DNA from 4 places in the Gordonia sp. DT101 genome. Region 3 is predicted to be linked to each of the others. Evidence: predicted binding sites of a transcription regulator. Region 3 holds the regulator's gene; each other region holds the start of a gene.

Region 1 (5,224 bases), on a different contig from region 3:
AAGCCGGCATGGGTGGCAGGAACCGCCATCCTCGGTCTGGCGAAGATCGTGGAGAACATGGAACTCGGGCACAACGTGATGCACGGGCAGTGGGACTGGATGAACGATCCGGAGGTCCATTCATCATCCTGGGAGTGGGACACCACGTGCCCGAGCGTGCAGTGGAAGCACTCCCACAACTTCGTCCATCACAAGTACACCAACATCGTCGGGATGGACGACGACGTGGGTTACGGGATTCTGCGGGTGACCCGCGACCAGCCGTGGGAGTGGTGGAACGTCGGGAACCCGTTCTATAACCTCACCCTCGGTACCTTCTTCGAATACGGTGTGGCGCTCCATCATCTGGAGACCGAGAAGCTCCGCAAGAAGGAGAAGTCCTACCGGCAGGCCTTCAAGGATCTGCGGATCATCGGTCGTAAGGTCGGTAAGCAGGCGGCCAAGGACTACCTGATCTTCCCGGTCCTTGCCGGTCCCAATTGGAAGTCGAACATCACCGCCAACTTCACCGCCAACATCATTCGCAACTACTGGTCGTACATGGTGATCTTCTGCGGTCACTTTCCGGACGGTGCCGAGAAGTTCACCGTCGAGGAGTACGAGAACGAGGACCAGCCGCGCTGGTATCTCCGACAGATGCTGGGATCGGCGAACTTTCGTGCCGGACCGCTGATGCGTTTCATGAGCGGCAACCTGAGCCACCAGATCGAACACCACCTGTTCCCCGATCTGCCGAGCAATCGGTACGAGGAGATCGGCGTTCGGGTGCGTGAACTGTGCGACAAGTACGACCTGCCGTATACGACGGGTTCCATTGTGCACCAGTATTTTCAGTCGTTCCGGACCATCGCCAAGCTCGCGCTGCCCAACGCGCTGTTGAAGGCAACGTCCGACGATGCGCCCGAGACTGCCTCGGAGTTGCGGTTCGCCGTGCGCGATGGTGTACAGAACCACTTCGGGGTCGATCCGGTGACCGGTCGGCGTCGGGGTCTACGCACTGCGATGCGGGAACTCAAGAACGCGCCGGTGCAGGCGGCGAGCTGATCGGGCGGCCGCCGTGTCAGGGCGGCCACCCGAGCAACAGTGCGCGCACACTTCTTTCACACTCACTTTTTTCACACTATGGAGTTGTCAAAGGACTGATGCGGTCCCGGCCGGATGAACCGTTGTTTGCCGGGTGCGAGAAATCAATTGCGCTGGGACGGTTGAGCGCTGAGCCTGTTGAGCGCTGGGCCAGTTGAGCGTCAGCCGGCCAGTGCGAGGTCGTCGGTGGTCAGCGCGCGTCTGTTGTAGGCACGCAGGGGTCTGCGTCTCGGGTCGACGGTCCGCGGTGGGATGAGCCATGGATGCTGGTCGGAACCGATGAACACCTCCCATCCGTGGTGATGCACATCCGCATGACACGACGGACAGAGCAGGCAGCCGTTCACGAGACATGTGTCCCCGCCGTCTGCCCAGTGACGGATGTGGTGGGCGTGGGTGCGGTCGGCAGGTGCGCCGCACTTGATGCAGCACTGGTCGCGAACGTAGAGGGCCTTGCGTAGGTGTGCCGGGAAGAATCGCTTCTCGCGGCTGATGTCGAGCGGCACCCGTTCGCCGTCGACGATGACGGTGGTGACCGACGTGTCACATGCAAGTGCGCGCATCGTGGCCTCGGTGACCGATCCCATGAGCGCCAACGACGACAACGTCGGAGCGTCGGCCGGCACTGTCAGCAGCACCTGGGTGCGCGGCGCGGACGCGGTGTCGCCACAGCGGGCGGCGATGTCGAGGAGCGTCTCCAGGGCGTCGGCCTGACGACGCTGGGTCGACCGCGCATCCGGTGAGCCGTCGGGTTCTGGCCGGGGCGCTGCCAGCTCGTCGATGGCCGCACGGAACTTCTCGCCGACCTCGACGTCGAGGTCGGCCCGCACCTGGAGTCGACCGTCATCGTCTTTGCCGTGATCGAGCGTGTTGAGCGCCCGATCTTCGGCCGCAGGGAGGCCGCCCTCGCTCGAAGCGGCGATCTGGTTGCCGAGTGTCCGTGCGCGATCCATGATCTCGGCGGGTGTGGCGCCGGAGAAGAACTGTCCGAGAAGATCTGTCACATGTTTATGACGCATCGCCCCATCGATCGGTTCCGGCGATCGTGTCGCGATGTGCTTCATGCCGCGCACGATCGCATCGGTGTGCTCGCCGGAGATGGCGCCGTCGGCAGCGTGCGCGTCCAGGGTCGGGAGTTGTGCCGCCCCGGCCGCGATGCGCAACAGTCGCTGCGCCGCCGACGGCGCAAATCCCATGACGATCAACAACTCTCGAGTGGTCCGTCCGTGATCTTTGGCGATTCCCAGGCGATCGAGTGCACCGGCGAGGACGGCTGCACGATGGTCGATCTGGTTGCGTGCCCTGATGGTCGACTGCATTGCCTCGAATTCGCCGCGACCGCTGAGTTCCGCATCAATACGCAGTTCGCCCAAGATGTCGGTGATGGTGAGATCCCCCGCTGCTCCCATGACCCCACACTACTCGCATGTATGTTCGAGTCAAGAACTAATAGTGGTTTAGCCCAACGACTTTCAGTACCAGCAGTGGACTGCAGTGGACTGCAGTGGACTGCAGTGGACTGCAGTGGACTGCAGTGGACTGCCGTGAACAGGAGTCACAGGAGTCACGCCTTCGGATCTGGCTCCCGACTTCTATGTTGGGGCGGCATCGTGTTCGAACCTACGGGTCGTAGCGTGCCGTAGGTGACCTCGGGGATGACTCGCTGGCTTCCTGCCACCCGTCCGGCCGGAGGGTTGGCTCTAAGAGGGTTCTGTTTCCTCGCGGTCACTGTTCGCTGCCTGGCTCAACACAGGAACGCCGCCCGTCCCTGGGTGGCTGGAAGTCGGAATGCCGGCAGCGGATTGCCACTGTCCACTGCTCGGAAGGCGCACCTCACAGTGATCGTGATCGGTATCGACCCGCACAAGTCCACCCACACCGCTACCGCGGTGAACTCGGCCAACAACCGGGATCTCGGATCTGTGCGGATCAGGTCATCGTTCGACGATTACGCACAGCTCATCACATGGTCCAAGGCGTGGCCGGATCGGATTTGGGCCGTGGAGAACGCTTCCGGGCTCGGGCACCATCTCACGCAGTGGTTGGTCAGCCGCGGTGAGGCGGTCGTCGATGTCCCATCGACGGCGACGGCCCGGGTGCGTCAACTCTCGCGTGGTGGCCGCCGCAAGAACGACCGCATCGATGCCGCTGCGGCGGCGTGTGTGGCATTCAGTCAGGGCGATTTTCGGCCGGTCGCCCCAGAAGGCCAAACCGGTGTCTTGCGAGTCCTCGACGAACGCCGGGTCGACCTGGTCAAGCAGAACGGGCGGCTCGTCAATCAGCTCCACGCGCTGCTGCGAGAGCTGTTCCCGGGCGGCATTGGACGTGATTTCGACACCGAAGACGCCGCCAAGCAGCTCAAAGCGTTCCGGCCCGAGACTCAGGCAGACGCGATGCGTAAGAACGTCGCCCTCGAGATAGTCGGCGACCTGCGGCGAATCCAGTTTCAGATTGACGACCTCAGCACCCGAGTCAAGACCGAGCTCGCTGCGAGTGGCACAAAGCTGATGAAGATTAATGGCGTCGGGATCGCGACTGCGGCAAGGATTCTCGCTCGGACCGGTGATCCGACCCGCTTCGCGAACGAGGCTGCATTCGCGAGCTACACCGGTACCGCTCCTGTCGAGGTCGCCAGTGCCGACAAACAACGTCACCGGCTCTCACGCTACGGCGATCGCACTCTGAACTCGGCGATCCACATCGTCGCCGTTACTCAAGCCAGAACACCCAGCAGCGACGGATACGCCTACCACCAGCGCAAGATGTCCGAAGGGAAGACCTCACGCGAGGCGATGCGCTGCCTCAAACGACAAGTGGCGAAACGGTTATGGCGCACAATGAGAGACGATCATTCAGCAGTCTCGCGCCCATGTAGTCAGGCAGCTCTTGGCAGTTCACGTACTGGTTGGCGCCGTTGATCCCGGAGACTTGGGGCCAACGGGTGAATTGGTGGTGGGAGTAGCCCTCGGTGGAGTAGATCTGTGCTTTGGCGCCAGTGATGGTGGCGTTCCCCCCGACCCTCGTTACAGGCTGTGTCGGGGACGGTGAATCACGCGGCGATGTAGTGGCTGTCGATGGCCTGATCGCTTTCGCCTCGGAAATCGTACTGGGGGGGGCGGTGCAGCCACACCAGATGGTGTACTGGCCCGAAACCGGGAGCAGTGGGCAGTTCGCGTCAGCGTCTCCCGGTCCTCATCGGTCAACACCAGTTCAATTTTTGGTCGCCCACCTGCTGTACCTCAGGGTTGTTTGCAAGAGTGACGCCGACCCGCAGTTGCCGCCGTGCCCTGTGCCCCCGGAGCCAGCAGCCGATCTGTGCATCGGTGAGCGACTCGGCGTCCAGGCGTGTGGCTATCTCAGGTTGATGACCGAATCCGCGGTCATCCTTGGCGCCGCCAACCAGGTCGTAAGAAGTCAATTCAATGAACTCGTGTGGTTTCTCGCGGTGGTGGTGCCGTCGGGGTTGTCCCCCGACGGCACCTCGCCCTGCCCACGTGTTGCACGTTTCTACCATCCGATGTGGATCAGGACGCCGAAGGTGAACAAGTAGCCGTAGACCACCGTCCCCACCACCAGTGACCACCCGAAAACTCTGAATAACGGCCACTTGGTGTGCAGCAGGATCGCGACCAGCACCGCGAGGAGCGGGGCCAGAACAAGCGCATTGATCATCCAATGGCCGACTTCTGGCACGGCCAGAAACGCGGTCCACCAGAGCGCTCCGGCAGGAAGGCCGCAGAGGCCTTGCACCAAGGCCCAGGCCATCTGCGGGGGACCCGTCGGAGTTGACCGGGCGTCAGTTTTCGAGTGGTCCATCCTGTCAGTCTTTCAAGACGATGAGATCGTTGCCATCTTCATTGTCCAGACCGACCAGGTCCGGAACGATACGGGCCTCGTGTGCATAGCGAAGACTCGTATCCTCGATGCCGGCGTGATTACCTTCGTTGCGCAGGCCGACCGCGCGTCCGGTCACGTTGTTGTACGCATCCATCGCGTTGGCCTGTGGGGTGCCGGGTGCGTCCTGCTCGTGGGCGTCGGCGATCTGTATCGCGAAGTCTTCGTTGGCCATCTCCGTGGTGTATGCCTGCCATAAGCAGTGCCGCGCCGCATCGGCTCGGTTGTCCCCCTGATCAGCACCGGG
Region 2 (5,224 bases), on a different contig from region 3:
TCGAGGGCCGGTACTTCGGCACGATGTGCCTCTCGGAACCGCAGGCCGGATCGTCGCTCGCCGACATCACCACCAAGGCCGAGCCGATGCCCGACGGCACGTACCGGATCACCGGCACCAAGATGTGGATCTCCGCAGGCGACCACGAACTCTCCGAGAACATCGTGCATCTCGTGCTCGCGAAGGCACCCGGAGGCGGGCCCGGCGTCAAGGGCATCTCCTTGTTCATCGTGCCCAAGTACCTGGCGGACGGCACCCGCAACGACGTTGCCCTCGTCGGCCTCAACCACAAGATGGGCAACCGCGCGACCACCAACACGCTGCTGAACTTCGGCGACGGCACGCACTCGCCGACGTCGGAGACAGGCGCCGTCGGCTACCTCGTCGGCGAGGAACACCGCGGCCTCAGCTACATGTTCCACATGATGAACGAGGCACGGATCGGGGTCGGATTCCTGGCCACGTCACTGGGATACGCGGGGTACCTCGCATCGCTCGAGTACGCGAAGGTCCGCACGCAGGGCCGACCGGTGGACCAGAAGGACCCGGCGAGCAAACCCGTGCCGATCATCGAGCACGCCGACGTCAAGCGCATGTTGCTCGCCCAGAAGTCCTACGTGGAGGGCGCTCTCGCGCTCGGCCTGTACTGCAGCAAGTTGGTCGACGAACAGTCCACCAGCAGCGGCGACGACCAGGCCCGGGCGGGTCTCCTCCTCGATGTGCTCACCCCGATCGCGAAGAGCTGGCCGTCACAGTGGTGTCTGGAGGCCAACAGCCTGGCCATCCAGGTTCACGGCGGCTACGGCTACACCAAGGAATTCGACGTCGAGCAGTACTACCGCGACAACCGGCTGAACCCGATTCACGAGGGTACCCACGGCATCCATGGACTCGACCTGCTCGGCCGCAAGGTGGTCATGAACGGCGGCGCAGGCCTCGCCCTGCTCGCCGAGACGATCGGCGCGACCATCGACCGCGCGGCCTCGGGCGAGAGCACCGCGGAGTACGCCACCGACCTCCGGAAGGCTGTCGACCAGCTGGTCACCACCACCGCACAGGTGTGGTCGGCCGGCGATCCGGCGCTGTCGCTCGCCAACGCCACCGCGTATCTGGAGGCGGCCGGACACATCGTCGTGGCCTGGATGTGGCTCGAGCAGCTGCTGGCGGCCGCGGACCGGACGGGCGATTTCTACGACGGCAAACGTGCTGCCGCCCAGTACTTCTTCCGCTACGAACTGCCGAAGACGGCTGCGCAGCTGTCGCTGGTCGCCGCGCTCGATCGCACCACCCTGGACACCGACCCGGCCTGGTTCTGACCGGCCACCGCACCGACCCAAGGAGTCATCACATGCCCCTGCTGGACATGTTCAACCTGACCGACAAGGTCGTTGTCGTCACCGGCGCGTCGTCGGGTCTCGGGGTGTCGTTCGCCACCGGGTTCGCCGAGGCCGGAGCCGACATCGTGCTCGCCGCCCGGCGCGCCGAGCGCCTCGCCGACACCGCAGCCAAGGTGGAGGCCCTGGGCCGCAAAGCGCTGTGCGTGCCCGCGGACGTCGCCGATCCCGACCAGTGCCAGGCCGTCATCGATGCGGCGATGGAAGCCTTCGGCCGGGTGGACGTCCTGATCAACAACGCCGGTGTGGGTACCGCGGTCCCGGCGACCCGCGAGACCCCCGATCAGTTCCGCTCTGTTGTCGATGTCAACCTCAACGGGTCGTACTGGATGGCGCAGGCGTGCGCTCGGGTCATGCAGCCCGGCAGCGCGGTCGTCAACATCTCCAGCGTCCTGGGCATCACCACCGCCGGACTCCCCCAGGCCGCGTACGCGGCCAGCAAGGCCGGCGTCATCGGACTCACCCGCGATCTGGCTCAGCAATGGGCGTCGCGCAAGGGAATCCGGGTCAATGCGATCGCGCCGGGATTCTTCGAGAGCGAGATGACCGACACCTACCACGACGGCTACCTGGAGTCCCAGCTGCCGCGCGTTCTCCTCGGCCGGATGGGCCAGGGCGAGGAACTGGCGGCGACGGCTGTGTGGCTGGCCTCGCCGGCATCGGGTTACGTGACCGGGCAGACCATCCCGGTCGACGGCGGCGTGACCATCACCTAGAGACCGGAAGACACGGGGGCACAATGCGATACGTTGCTATCGGCGACAGTTTCACCGAAGGCGTCGGCGATGAGCCGGACGGCGTCCATCCTCGCGGGTGGGCCGACCTGGTCGCGGAAGGTCTCGCGGCCGAGCACGGTGGCGTCGAGTACGCCAATCTCGCGATCCGTGGGCGCCTCCTGGAACCGATCGCCACCGAACAGGTCGATACGGCACTCGCATTGAATCCACTGCCCACCCTGCTCACCTTCAACGGGGGCGGCAACGACATGTTGCGTCCGGGCGGGGATCTCGCGCGGTTGATCGAGCTCACCCGCCAAGCGGTCCGACGATGCCGCGACGCGGGGATCGAGGTCGTCCTGCTCGCCGGCGCGGACCCCTCGTCTGGGTTGCCGTTCCGCGACACCATCCGGTCCCGCGGCGAGTTCCTCACCACCGAGATCGCCACCCTGGCCGCCGACGAGGATCTGACGTTCGTCGACATGTTCCACGACAGCGAGATCCGGCGACCGGCCTACTGGTCCGACGATCGACTCCACCTCAATCCGATCGGCCATCAGCGGGTTGCGGCACATGTCCTACGCGCCATCGGCGTCCACACGCTTGCGATGCCCGACCGGCCGGTGGAACCGATCATCGGATACCGCTGGACCGAAGATCTGCGTTTCACGCGTAGTCACCTGGCCCCGTGGGTCATCCGGCGACTCCGAGGCCGATCGTCGGGAGATGATCGGGATGCGAAGCACCCGACCTGGATCGCCGTCGAACCACGAGCCACAACGCGGTAGTCGTCGCGCTCGGCGACCCTGGCACGATGGCCAGGTGTCCCACATCCGCCGCATCGCTGCCCTGGGAAGCTCCTATGCGGCCGGCCCCGGAATTTCGCCGATGGACGATTCGGCGGCAATGCGCTCCACACGGAACTATGCCCATCTCCTCGCCGAGCATCTCGACGCCCGCCTGGTTGACCTCTCGGTGTCGGGTGCGACGACAGACAACATCGTCCGCACCGAGCAGATCTCGCCGACCGGAACACGATTCGGGCCGCAGATCGACAAGCTGCCTGCGGAGGCCGACGTCGTCACCGTCACAGCGGGTGGAAACGATCTGCAGTACATCGGCTTCATGCTCGCCGCGGCGTGGCGACAACATGCTCCGGCATCACCGATCGCGAAGCTGGTGGCCGGAATGGTCAGCGACCCCGTTCCGGATCCGACGAGTGCCGACATCGAGCGCACCGCCGATGGTCTCGTCGTGGTGGTCGGTGAAGTACGCGAACGCGCTCCACGAGCACGGATCGTTCTGGTCGACTATCTGACCGCCGTCGGTGACCGCACCGTCGCCGGACATGACGTCCCTTTTCCCGCAGCAGATCTGGCAAAGGCGCGCCGCATTCAGGCCGCCGTGCGCGAGGCGCACCTGGTGGCCGCAGATCGGTCCGGTGCCGAACTGTTTTCCGCGTCTTCGTTGAGCGAAGCCCATGCGCTCGGTGACGCGGCACCCTGGGTCTTCGGGTTCTTCACCGATCTGAACCGGATCGGCGCTTCCTTCCATCCCAACGCCGAGGGAATGGCGGCGGTGGCGGAGGGCCTGCGCGAGTTGCTCGGCTGATCCCTCGAGCCCGGCCGATCTTGTCGTTGCGTCGCGATATCCTGGAGAGTTGCGTGAGGCCAGAATTGGCGAGTTTCTTTGTGGCACTGAAGAAATGCTTGACTCGAACACGCGTTCGAGTATGCTGGATGACATGGGGGAGATCAGCTCGATCATTGCTTGTGCGCGTGAGGTCACCGTCGCCGATGCAGCGTCAGGGCGGCAGGTGTTCGACGCCACCAAGGCGTTGCTGGAACTGCGTAACGTTGTCGATCACCGGCTGGCGATCCACGCCGCGGCGCTCGACCGGTTGGGCGTGGCACCACAGTCCGGCGGCACAACGTGCAACCTGCTGATCGAGATGGGTGCCGCACCCGGGGTCGCCTCGCGCTGGCTGCGGATCGGCACAGCACTGGCGTCCCTGCAACGACTGCCGGGCTACGCAGGAGATGGGGTGTTCTCCGGTGAGCATGTCGATGCGATGGTGGCCGGCATGGTGCACATCATGCGTCGCGCCGCCGACGGGCTCTGTGATGAGGAGCGCCTCGAACACGAGCAGGCGCTGATCGCCCACGCGCTGTCCGGAGCCACGCCGAAAGAGATCGAGAAGGTCGCACGTGGGCTCGGTAACCAGGTCGCCGCCGAAACCGGCGGACTGCCCGCGGGTGAGGATCGACGGATCAACGAGTTCGCAGTTGTCCCCACCTCCGACGGGCGAGTCGCCGTGAAGGGCGATCTCGATGTCGTGATCGGTGAGAAGTTGACCGCCGCCATCGACTCACTCACCCAGGCGCGCCCCGAACCCGACGGCTCCCCCGACGCCCGCAGTCCGGGCGCGCAACGCGCCGATGCGCTCGAACAGATCCTCGACGCCGCCACGTCGGCGAACACCCCGTTCATGACCGCACCGAAGACACACATCAACCTGACCATCCCGGTCGACACCCCCGACCTCGCGTCGCTGCCATGGCTCGGCCCGGTATCGCAGGCGACGGCAAAGATGTTGGCGTGCGATGCCGGCATCACCGAGATCATCATCGACGGCAACCGCGCACCACTGGACATGGGCTTCGAACAACGCCTGTTCACATCCCACCAACGCAAAGCCATCATCGCTCGCGACCAATGCTGCATCAAATGCGGAGCACCAGCCTCCTGGGCACACATCCACCACATGGTGTTCTGGAGCGACGGCGGACCCACCGACCTCGACAACGGCTGCCTCTTATGTCCGTCCTGCCACGCCCAGGTCCACGCCCACAGGTGGGACATCGCCCTCGGCATCGACCGCCACCCCTGGCTCATCCCACCGAGCACCGTTGACCCACACCGAAAACCATTGCCCGCCTACCACCGACGCACCATGCACCTCGACGACATCGCCGCCTGAGGTCTCGATACGCCTCCTCACCACGTTCGTCGGCCACTCGACCAGCGGACCGGGAAAGTTACGCACACCAGCGCAGCACATTTCGGGAAGAACATTCACCGTGCACCCGACCGCCGGCCGGGACCGCACATGTC
Region 3 (5,224 bases):
AGCGCATGTCCGAGCGCACATCGCCCGGGCGCCGTCATTCCGAGACGATCGACCCCGTGGCGTCCACTGTCTTCCCGTGCGTCAAGTCGCCCTGCAGGTCATCGATCTCACGCTGGAAGTCCTCGAGCGAGTCGAACGAGCGGTACACCGACGCAAATCGGAGGTAGGCCACCTCGTCGAGCTCACGCAGCGGCTTGAGGATCGCCAATCCCACTTCGTTGCTGGGGATCTCGGCCGATCCGGATGCGCGCACGGCATCCTCGACCTGTTGCGCGAGCTGGGCGAGCGCGTCTTCGGCCACCGCGCGGCCCTGGCACGCCCGACGAACTCCGCGCATCACCTTCTCACGACTGAACGGCTCGGTGACCCCGTTGCGTTTCGCCACCGACAGCACGGCGCTCTCCACCGTCGAGAACCGGCGACCACACTCCGCACACGAACGGCGCCGTCGGATCGCCTGCCCTTCATCGGCGACACGCGAGTCGATGACCTTGGTGTCTTCGTTCTTACAAAACGGGCAGCGCATGTTGTCCTCACGCACATCTCGGGACACTCCGGCGCACCGGATGCTCGCTACGCCGTGCCGGTTCCCGGCTGGAACCTGTGCCATGGAGGATACCGTCCGTTGCTCAGCGGTATGCGGGCGCGATCAGCGCCTGCCCGACATGGAGGCCCGAGGCGGGCAGGGCGTTGCGCTCGACGATCTGATCGATGACCGACTGGCGCGGCAGATCCGGCGCCACCCGATCGGCGATCGAGCTCAGGGAGTCGCCCTGCCGCACATGCACCACCTCGGTGCCCACCGGTTGCGGGGCGACGGACGCGGCGTAGTTCGTCCCCACGATGGCGACGACCCAGACGAGCGCGGCCAGTGCACCCCCGACCAGCACCGCCAGTGCGGCCGCACGACGGCGGGCATAGACCCGCCGATCGTCCGCCGGTGCCGCACACCGGGTGCCGACGATCGTCGTGCCCGGGTTATAACGCCCGGCCGGACGTCGGTCGGCCGGACGGGTCGGCTCGACCCTGGCGGCGCGCCGGGGACGCGTGCCGACGCCCGACGTGACCGGCCGTCGCGGCGCGCCCGTCGGTGTCTCGCGGGACCGGGTCCCGCTGCTCGGCAGATCGCGCACGAGCGTCTCGCGGGTCGACGCCTCACGGGTCAAGGTGGCTGTGCTCATCGTGTCCTCCTGGGATCCGAATCGGCCGTCCCCTCGATCACATGTTCGATGGAACGCATGTTCGATTTGTAGCACGATGCCCCGACAAAGTCTCGACACGCGTCGAACAAATGTTTGAACCTGTCGGCGGGTTCGGTTAACCTCGGCCGTGAGACACGCGATCGACCAGCAATTTTGCGAGACGAACCCGATTCGGCGACAGCCGACGATGCAACAGCCGACAGGAAGGACTCAGCGATGAGCGACAAGGCCGGCGGGCGGCGCGGAGCCTCCCGCGCGATCCACGAGAGCGTAGACGCCCCCGACGAGTCGTCCGATCCGGCACCCGTCGTCGCCGACCCCGAGTTCGCGGAGACAGCCCTCACCGCACGCCAGCGCGGGGTCCTGGAGTTCATCCGCCAGTCCGTGCGGGAGCGTGGCTATCCGCCCAGTATCCGCGAGATCGGCGACGCGGTCGGACTGACCTCGACGTCATCGGTGGCGCATCAGCTCCGCACCCTGGAACGCAAGGGATTGCTCAAGCGCGATCACAACCGGCCGCGTGCGGTGAACATCCAGGACGGCGACCACACCCCGCCGGGCGGTGCCGCTGCCGGACTCGCCGACGGTCAGGAGCTGCCCACGCCGACCTTCGTGCCCGTCCTCGGTCGGATCGCCGCCGGCGGACCGATCCTGGCGGAGCAGGCCGTCGAGGACGTGTTCCCGCTCCCGCGAGAACTGGTCGGTGAGGGATCGCTGTTCCTGCTGCGCGTCGTCGGCGAGTCGATGATCGACGCCGCCATCTGCGACGGCGACTGGGTGGTGGTCCGGCAACAGAACGTCGCAGACAACGGCGACATCGTCGCAGCAATGATCGACGGCGAGGCGACCGTGAAGACGTTCAAGCGCAAGGACGGTCACGTCTGGCTGATGCCGCACAACGAGCTCTTCGATCCCATCCCCGGCGACGAGGCCGCGATCCTCGGCAAGGTCGTCACGGTGATGCGGCGCGTGTGAGGGTCGCCTGAGGGTCAGCCGTCGAGCGCCGCCGACGCGACCGCACGGGCCTCGGCGGGACCGGCGGTCGTCAGCACCGCTTGTGCGGCAGACCGGCATTGGTCGAGAGTCACCTCCGCGAGGCGTGCGCCGACCGGGGCAGCCGCGGCGGGCGCCGCGGACAACGAACTGACACCCATGCCGACGAGCACACACGCCAGCAACGGATCGGCGGCCGCCTCACCGCACACCCCGACCGGCTTGTCCGCCGCCTGACCGGCGCGGGCGACCATGTCGATCAGCGCGAGCGCGGCCGGCTGCCACGGATCCGTCAGCGTGGCGAGTTCGGCCGACATCCGATCGGCGGCCATCGTGTACTGCGTCAGATCGTTGGTGCCGATCGAGACGAAGTCGACCTCCGCCAGGATCGCCGCAGCCAGGATCGCGGCAGCCGGCACCTCGACCATCACCCCCGCGACCAACCCACGGCGACGCACCTCGCCCGCGAATTCCGCTGCCTCGGAAGGCGATGCGATCATCGGGGCCATCACCCACGGCGTGGCTCCGCCCTCCTGCGCGGCGGCCGCGATCGCATCGAGCTGCACCGCGCGGATATCGGGATGGTCGATGGCGATGCGATTGCCCCGGACGCCCAGCGCCGGATTGGCCTCATTCAGTTGGGTCACGAATTTCAGCGGCTTGTCCGACCCGGCGTCGAGCGTCCGGATCACCACTTTCTGATCGGCGAACGCGTCGATCACCTCGCGGTACAGCGTCGTCTGCTCGGCGATCGTCGGCGCCTCGGCGCGATCGAGGAACGCCAGCTCCGTGCGGAACAGCCCGACCCCCTCGACCGGATAGCCGGATGCGGTCCGTGCCGACGCCCCGTCGGCGACGTTCGCGAGCACCGAGACCCGATGTCCGTCCGCGGTCGCCCCAGGGCCCGTCCACGACGCCACCGCAGCAGCTTTGCGGCGGCTCTCGTCGACACCGGCGAGCGCCTTCGCCTCGTCGGGTTCGATCTCCAGAGTGCCCGCCGTACCGTCGACGAGCACTCTGGTGCCGACGGCCACGGTCGCGAGCCGGCCGACTGCGACAACGCACGGAATCCCCAACTGACGGGCGATGATCGCCGTGTGACTCGTCGGACCTCCGAGACGGGTGACCAACGCGATGATCAGTGTCGGATCGAGTCCGGCAGTATCCGCCGGGGCGAGGTCGTCGGCGAGCAGCACCGACGGCACGGGCGGTTCCGGTACGCCGGGCTCGGGTACCCCGAGCAACTCGGCGACAACCCGATCCCGGACGTCGTTGAGATCGGTGACCCGTTCGGCCATCAGTCCGCCGAGCTTGGTGAACATCGCGGCGAACTGTTCGGTCGCGGCCACCGCCGCGGCCGGCGCGGGGGTGCCGGTGGCGATCAATGCCGACGCCGCACCGACCCAACCACGGTCCTCGGCCAGACCCGCGGTCGCCACGAGCACCTCCGACGCCGCGCCCGAGGCATGCGAGGCCCGCTCCCGGAGCCGTCCCGCCACCGCCGCGGCGGCGTCGCTGAAGCGCTTGGTCTCGACATCACGCTCGTCCTCGGCGACGGCAGCCTCCGCCGCGCTCGGGTCGTATTCCGGACGAGCGCCCGGCCAGATCGCCGGTCCGAAGGCCTTACCCGCCACCACCGGCGTCCCCTGCAGAACCTGTGTCTGTGTCACCGAAGTCCCTATCCGTCCGTCGGTCCGCGAGCCGTTCCGGCCCAGGACTTACCGGCCTGTCTCGAACAGCGGGTCCTGTGGGTAATGAGCCCGCACTGAAGGTTATGTGATTCAAGTTACAAGAAAACCTTGACTTGTCAACATAAACAGGCGTAAACACAGATATATCAACAGACAAATCCACAGATTCCAACAGACGAGGACTTCCGTGTACGCCGAAGAACGTCAGCAGGCGATCGCCGATCAGGTGCGGGCCAACGGCCGCGCATCCGTCGCCGCGTTGGCCACGCTGTTCGACGTGACCAGTGAGACGGTCCGTCGGGACCTCGCGACCCTCGAACGCGCAGGACATCTCCAGCGGGTACACGGCGGTGCGGTTCGGCCGGGCTCCACACCGGTGTTCGGTGAGCTGGGCATCGACGAACGACAGATGACCCACACGCATGAAAAGGTCGCCATCGGCCGAGCGGCGATCCGGTTCCTCCCACCGGACGGTGGTTCTGTCTTCTTCGACGCCGGCACCACCACCTTCCAGGCCGCCCTCGCCCTGCCACGTGACCGCCGTCTGACCCTGATCACCCACAGCATCCCCATCGCCGCGGCGCTGGCCGGCCACCACTCGTCGGACCTCCATGTCCTGGGCGGCCGTGTCCGCGGACTCACACAGGCGACCGTGGGCTCCGAGACGGTGGCGGCCCTGGAGCGACTACGCATCTCGACGGCCTTCGTCGGTGCGAACGGGATCAGCGAGTCACACGGACTCTCCACACCCGATCCGGACGAGGCCGCCATCAAGGCAGCGATCGTCAGGGTTGCCAATCGCGTAGTGGTGCTTTCCGATTCATCAAAGATCGATCGCGAGGACCTGTCCTCGTTCGCCGATCTCGCAGATATCGACGTGCTGGTCACCGACGCCGGGATCGACCCGGCCACCTCCGCGGCCCTGTCGGTCCGCGGAATCGATGTCGTGATCGCGTGACCGAGAGGACCCCATGACACGACCATCAGCGGATCCGGTGATCGTTACTGTCACCGCCAACCCGAGCCTCGACCGGACCCTCGAGCTAGCCGCACCGCTCAGTCGCGGAGAGGTGCAGCGCGCGACATCGGTGCGTGCCGAACCCGGCGGCAAGGGCGTCAACGTCGCGCGGGTGGTGTCCGAGGCAGGTCTGTCGACCCTTGCCCTCCTGCCCGCGCGGACCAGCGACCCGCTGCTCACAGCGCTCGACACGGTCGGCCTCCCCTATCTCGCGCTGCCGATCGACGGCGACGTCCGGTCCAACGTCACGGTCGCCGACCCCGACGGCACGACCACCAAGATCAATGCACCCGGCTTCCGCCTCGACCCCGCCGAGGCAC
Region 4 (5,224 bases), on a different contig from region 3:
CCGACAACAGTTGCTGACCTGACTCTCGGCTTCGCAGCCACGGAAGCAAACGACATGATCACGGCTGCTGTCGCCGCGGCCACAGCAGCCGATAATGAATGTGCCGCGGCGATCGGCCGCACCGTCTCCGCGAACGAAGCACACATGACTCCTGAGGATGCTCAGGAGATACAGCAAAACAACGTGCGCGCCGCGCTGCAAGAAATGAGGGACACGATCCCGAAAGATGCGACCCCTGAAGAAGTGTCGCGGTGGTGGTCCAATCTGGCTCCGAAACAACAGACCAACCTGGAGAAGGCATGCCCCGTAGAAATCTACAGATTGACGGGTATTCCGGATGCAGACAAGCAGCGAATTGACCGCCCCGATCAGGGTTTCAGCTCAACCAAGGCAGTCAAGTGGGCTCTCGAACACAAAGACGACACCTCGATCGATGTGTACGAAAACAACTGTGCGAATTTCGTTTCCAATGCATTGCACGAGGCCGGCCTGCCTTACAAGATCAACCCATGGAAGGGTGCGCGCTACGACTCCGGTGGGTGGGGACAAACTCCGGCCGGAGAGTTGAATCTCCCGTGGGGGGAAGGTTGGGACCACACCAAGAGTTGGGGTTTCGCTCCGGCCCAGAAGGATTTCTTCCTAGACCATGGCGGCGCAACGGTCACACCGGACCAGGCGCGTCCTGGTGACGTCGTGTACTGGGAGTACACCCAGGCAGGGACCACGCCCGACGGCAATACAATGTCACCGGGCCTCGCACATCATGCGGCCATTGTGACGGGAGTCCTTCCCGATGGACAGGTGGTCTATACCCAACACACACCTGGAAACACCGACCTTCCCCTGGATGGCAGACTCCCCGAGGTCGCAATGCACGAGGGGCAGCAGAAGATCGAGATCGTGACACCGAAAAAGACGTGGTGAACCCCGGATCCCCACAGTGAAAGGTAAAAAAGCATGAGCTATGACGACCTGCACATAGCACCCGACCGGGTGAAGACGACAGGCGGCAAACTCTCGTCCATTGCCGGGCAGGCGCTCTCCAGGACAAACACCTACTTCGACTCCCAGGCGACTGCCGCCTCGGACAATCCCGGCTTTGCCACTGGCCCAAAACTGATTGCATACGCAACCGAGTTGCACAATCAGATAAACGGGTTCATCACCGACCTCAGCTGCAACGCAGAGGGCATTATCGGCGCCGCCGAATCATTCGTGAGCGCCGATCCGCAGAACGCCGCTGGATTCAATCGTGAACTTGCAGCGCTCAACGGTCTGACCAAGCCACCGATTCCGGGTCGATGAAGCGCGTCATCATCACTTTGGTCGTCCTTCTGGTATCAGTGGGCGCCTATTTCGGCTACACCACCTACCGCAAGCATCACTACCACAAGCAGGATGCCATCAACAGCTGCCTCACCTCGATTCGAAATGACATCAGCATTGAGCTCAAGGCGAACGACATTGGACAACAACAAATCGCGGTATTGACATCCTCAGCCAGCTTCTCCGACGTCGATGCACACAAGACAATTGTCACCGAAGATGGGCTTGGCATACTTCAGCGCGAGCACAAGTCGAACACCGACGTGCTCGCTGCATGGGAGATCCACGGAACGGTTGCTCTGCCCGGATCGCTGCCGCAGTATGGAAGTCTTGGTTCGACAAACGAATTTGGTTGTAGCGCCATCGTCTTCAAGGATGGTTCGATCACGACGCTGAGTCGTAGTGTCCAGGACGCAAACGAGTAGTCACCGCTGCACGCCCGACGCATGAAGGTCTGCCTCGTCGGCTGGCCGAAATGCGCTGACTCGTATTGATTTCTCACGGCCGTCTTCAGACATCGCTCGCGACGTTCCGCGGAACGCTCAGCAACGCCGGGGCTTGTAACTGCACCTCCTGGTAACACGAAACCTCAATACCCGAGCCCCTCCTCTCAGTCCGGCTCGCTGCGGTGGCACTACCACGACCCGCGGATCGACTTGGACTGCACCGGCGACGGAGTCATCCGACATCGGGCGAACTCAGCCGGTGAAGTAGCCGAGGAGCATGCCGGCACCGAAACCCAGGATCGGGTAGGTGACGAGCATGGACACCTTTCCGGTGAAGTACGTTTTCACGCGACGCCACTCGGTGGGGTTGTGGTCCTGATCCAACGCTCCTCCATCTCTCTGATCTCGAATTCCATGCTGTTCCAATCGCCGTCGGCGGTGGTGGCCGTGAGGATCGAGAGCATGGAGTGCCCCGCGGGCGTCAGGTAGGCGAGTTGCGACCGCCGGACTCGAAGTTCCTCGCCGTCGGCTCGATAGGTACCCTCGTCCACGCTGAGATTCCCGTCGGGCCTTACGCCATGGTTCAGGATCGTGCCACTGTCGAGGGCGCCGATGTCGAAACTGGTGTCGATCTCCGCGAGGTCTATCACGTCGGTCGTGCCGAGATCGAAATACTGGACGGCTACGTTGGGAACAAACCTCAGGGTCGGAGTGGTCGAGCGCAACAGCACTCGACTCGCCATCGCGGCGTGCGCCGACTCGGCATCCAGCTCATACCAGGCGGGCGGAGGCGTGAAGTCCAGGGATTCCGTTGTCGCGCATAGTGTCACCGTGCAGCCGAAGCGGACGATCGCATATTCAGTGGCGGCAATCATGAGTCGTCACGATTCGTTCGTGTCACGGGGAGAGTGCACCGCCGCTGAGTAGACCGACGACGAAGGCGAGGATCGAGGGGCTACAGACCAAAGGAGTGAAAATCATGAAGTTCAAGGTCCCGTCCGACAATGACGACGAGAGTCGTCTCGGCTCCGCCGGCGAGTTTTGTGCACTCCACGATGTTGAGGCTGACCTCGCTTGATGCCGAGCCTTCCGCTTGCCATGATCGGCGTCACGTTGCCGCATCAGTCGAACACCCTTTCACAACCTTGGCCGCATCAGCTCCGGCCTTACTCCCGATGGCGGCACCGATACCGGCACCGATCGCGGTACCGACTGGACCCGCGAAAGACCCGACCACTGCTCCGGCAGCAGCTCCCCCGACCAAACCTCCCGCAAAGGACCCGCCGGCGGCAGCAGCCGCATCTCCGCCATCTCGCTCGCCGCGATCGTTGATCGATCTCCTGATTAAAGGAGAGGTACAAATCTGTCAAATCCGGTGTGGGAACCGCCGGCGAGGTGCTACGCCTGCGACCGGTCCAGCGCGAAGACGATGTCGGTCCGCTTCTCGACAGCCCACCCGGCTTCGGCAACACGTCGCGATCGAACTGCCGGTCGGCCGACGGCTCGGATCCCGGCTACGACGAAGCGGCCAAACTTGTCGGTGGTCGAATGTATGTTCGAATCATGTCCGAAGGAATGCTGCTCGAGCAGTTGCGTGCCGATCAGGATCATTGCGCTGCCGAGTTGATCGAGGTGTTATACCACTGCGCGGCCGTGAGTGCCTCTGCCGACTTCCGAATGTTGCAGGCCATCAGCCTGATTCATGAAGAGCACGAGGAAGATTACCTAACGACGGCGGCAGCCGCGGTCGGTTCGGGTGAGGCCGACCCACAGACCATCTCGGCCACCGCGATGCTCGGCCGTGCCGGCGACGACCCTCGCGGACGCTACGGTCCCAACGGGCTGGAAAAGACGATCGCCGAAGTCGGTGCGGCCCTGACCGTCACACCCGCGCGGGCGCGTGAGTTGATCGTCGCCGGCAGTGTGATGCGCAATCAGTTGCCCTTCGTCGGTGGCATGTTGGCCATCGGACGCATCGACCTGCCGCGGTTCCTGATGGTGGTCAAACGCAGCGAGCTGGTCGACCAGGAGAAGATGGGGTCACTCGACACCGCACTGGTGGGTGAGATCGAGAATCGTGCGCCGATGTCGATGACACGTTTCCTGACGATGCTCGACGCAACGATCGCCCGGACCGATGCTGGTGCCACCCGCAAACGTCGCGAGGTTGTCGCCAAGGATCGGGCGATAACGGTGCGCTCGGATCGGCATACGCCCGGCCAGTCGCGGATGTCGGCAAGCCTACCCGCCGAACACGCTGCTGCCGTCAACGCGAAACTCGACGCGATGGCCGCCGACGTCCACGACGATGACCCGCGTACCAAAGCACAACGACGCCTGGACGGATTCGTGGCCCTGGCCGGCGGACACACGGTGCTCGAATGCCGTTGCCAGGACTGCCTGAGCGGTGCTCCCGACACCGTCGACCCGTTCGACACTGCCGAATCGTTCGAGGCCACCCCGGACGTGCCGTCGCCCACCGACGGCACTGTCGCACAGGCTGATACACCCGACCAGTCCGAGAGGGCCATGGCCTCTCAGTCGGATGTCAGCGATACGTCCTCGGCCCAACCGCGTGACGGCGCACCGCGACCCACATTCCACATCGTCGTGAATTTATCCACACTGCTCGGACGCGACGATGACCCGGCGTTCCTCGACGGGCACGGTGTCATCGACGCCGAGACCGTTCGCAATCTGCTGGCCGAGGCCCACCGGTCCTACGTCCACACCGACCACAGCGACCACAGCGACACCGACGACCACAGACACAAGGACAAGGACAAGGACGATCACTGGCACAATCCTGCTCACGCCCGGCGCGCGAGGGCCGAACGTCGCTACCGGCCGGGCCGCAAGCTGGCCGAACTGATCAGGTGCGGCGAGTTGTGTTGCACCTTCCCCGGATGCAGCAATCCGGTCTGGCGCGCCGACCTCGACCACACAACGCCCCACGGCAAGGCCAGCGGTAAAACCAACCGGCGAAACCTCAAGCCGCTGTGCAGATTCCACCACAGATTCAAAACCTTCGACCCAGGATGGCGCGACTACCAAGACGAGATGGGCACCGTGTTCTTCCAATCACCGGACGGCCACATGTACCTGGGCAACGCCTACACCGGCCGTGACCTTTTCACCAGTCTTGCACCACCAGACCAACCGACCGACCACCCCGCGCGACAACGCATCGATCAGATACGTTCACGCCGTGCAGAATCGGTGAAACGCGCCAGCAAACGTGAAATCGACCGCTGGAACGCGGAGAATCCGCCGCCGTTCTGATGTGGGTGTGACATTCGGCCTGACACCTCGCGAGACAGTTCTGGGTGTCTTGCGGGGGATGGAGCGGTTCACTCCGCGACGGCGTCCGCCGTCCCGACCCCCTTGAGTCCGCGCCAGGTGATGCCGACGAGGAGGTCGGTCGCGGTGTCGAGGTCCACGTCGCCCTCGGT

What was found. The regulator LexA, encoded in region 3, represses DNA repair genes until DNA is damaged. The targets are predictions, from matches to a motif close to CGAACANNTGTTCG.
Region 1: ACLQ3I_RS05960 (DUF222 domain-containing protein) is a predicted target of LexA. The motif match lies at 2,507-2,520, and genes of this name have one in related genera.
Region 2: ACLQ3I_RS03595 (DUF222 domain-containing protein) is a predicted target of LexA. The motif match lies at 3,826-3,839, and genes of this name have one in related genera.
Region 4: ACLQ3I_RS15230 (DUF222 domain-containing protein) is a predicted target of LexA. The motif match lies at 3,318-3,331, and genes of this name have one in related genera.

Annotation. Positions count from the first base shown of each region.
Region 1 covers NZ_JBNCLX010000001.1:1,250,585-1,255,808, forward strand. Annotated here, with positions in the region: gene ACLQ3I_RS05955 (fatty acid desaturase family protein) at 1-1,044, shown strand, start outside; gene ACLQ3I_RS05960 (DUF222 domain-containing protein) at 1,245-2,492, opposite strand; gene ACLQ3I_RS05965 (IS110 family transposase) at 2,922-4,001, shown strand; gene ACLQ3I_RS05970 (hypothetical protein) at 4,591-4,848, opposite strand; gene ACLQ3I_RS05975 (LGFP repeat-containing protein) at 4,904-5,224, opposite strand, start outside.
Region 2 covers NZ_JBNCLX010000001.1:718,434-723,657, forward strand. Annotated here, with positions in the region: gene ACLQ3I_RS03575 (acyl-CoA dehydrogenase) at 1-1,316, shown strand, start outside; gene ACLQ3I_RS03580 (SDR family NAD(P)-dependent oxidoreductase) at 1,349-2,110, shown strand; gene ACLQ3I_RS03585 (SGNH/GDSL hydrolase family protein) at 2,134-2,898, shown strand; gene ACLQ3I_RS03590 (SGNH/GDSL hydrolase family protein) at 2,933-3,721, shown strand; gene ACLQ3I_RS03595 (DUF222 domain-containing protein) at 3,855-5,090, shown strand.
Region 3 covers NZ_JBNCLX010000006.1:179,270-184,493, forward strand. Annotated here, with positions in the region: gene nrdR (transcriptional regulator NrdR) at 35-526, opposite strand; gene ACLQ3I_RS20165 (LysM peptidoglycan-binding domain-containing protein) at 630-1,181, opposite strand; gene lexA (transcriptional repressor LexA) at 1,419-2,177, shown strand; gene ACLQ3I_RS20175 (putative PEP-binding protein) at 2,192-3,865, opposite strand; gene ACLQ3I_RS20180 (DeoR/GlpR family DNA-binding transcription regulator) at 4,074-4,844, shown strand; gene ACLQ3I_RS20185 (1-phosphofructokinase family hexose kinase) at 4,882-5,224, shown strand, end outside.
Region 4 covers NZ_JBNCLX010000004.1:78,476-83,699, reverse strand. Annotated here, with positions in the region: gene ACLQ3I_RS15250 (amidase domain-containing protein) at 1-924, shown strand, start outside; gene ACLQ3I_RS15245 (hypothetical protein) at 958-1,305, shown strand; gene ACLQ3I_RS15240 (hypothetical protein) at 1,302-1,751, shown strand; gene ACLQ3I_RS15235 (acetyltransferase) at 2,117-2,647, opposite strand; gene ACLQ3I_RS15230 (DUF222 domain-containing protein) at 3,336-5,054, shown strand; gene ACLQ3I_RS15225 (TetR/AcrR family transcriptional regulator) at 5,123-5,224, opposite strand, start outside.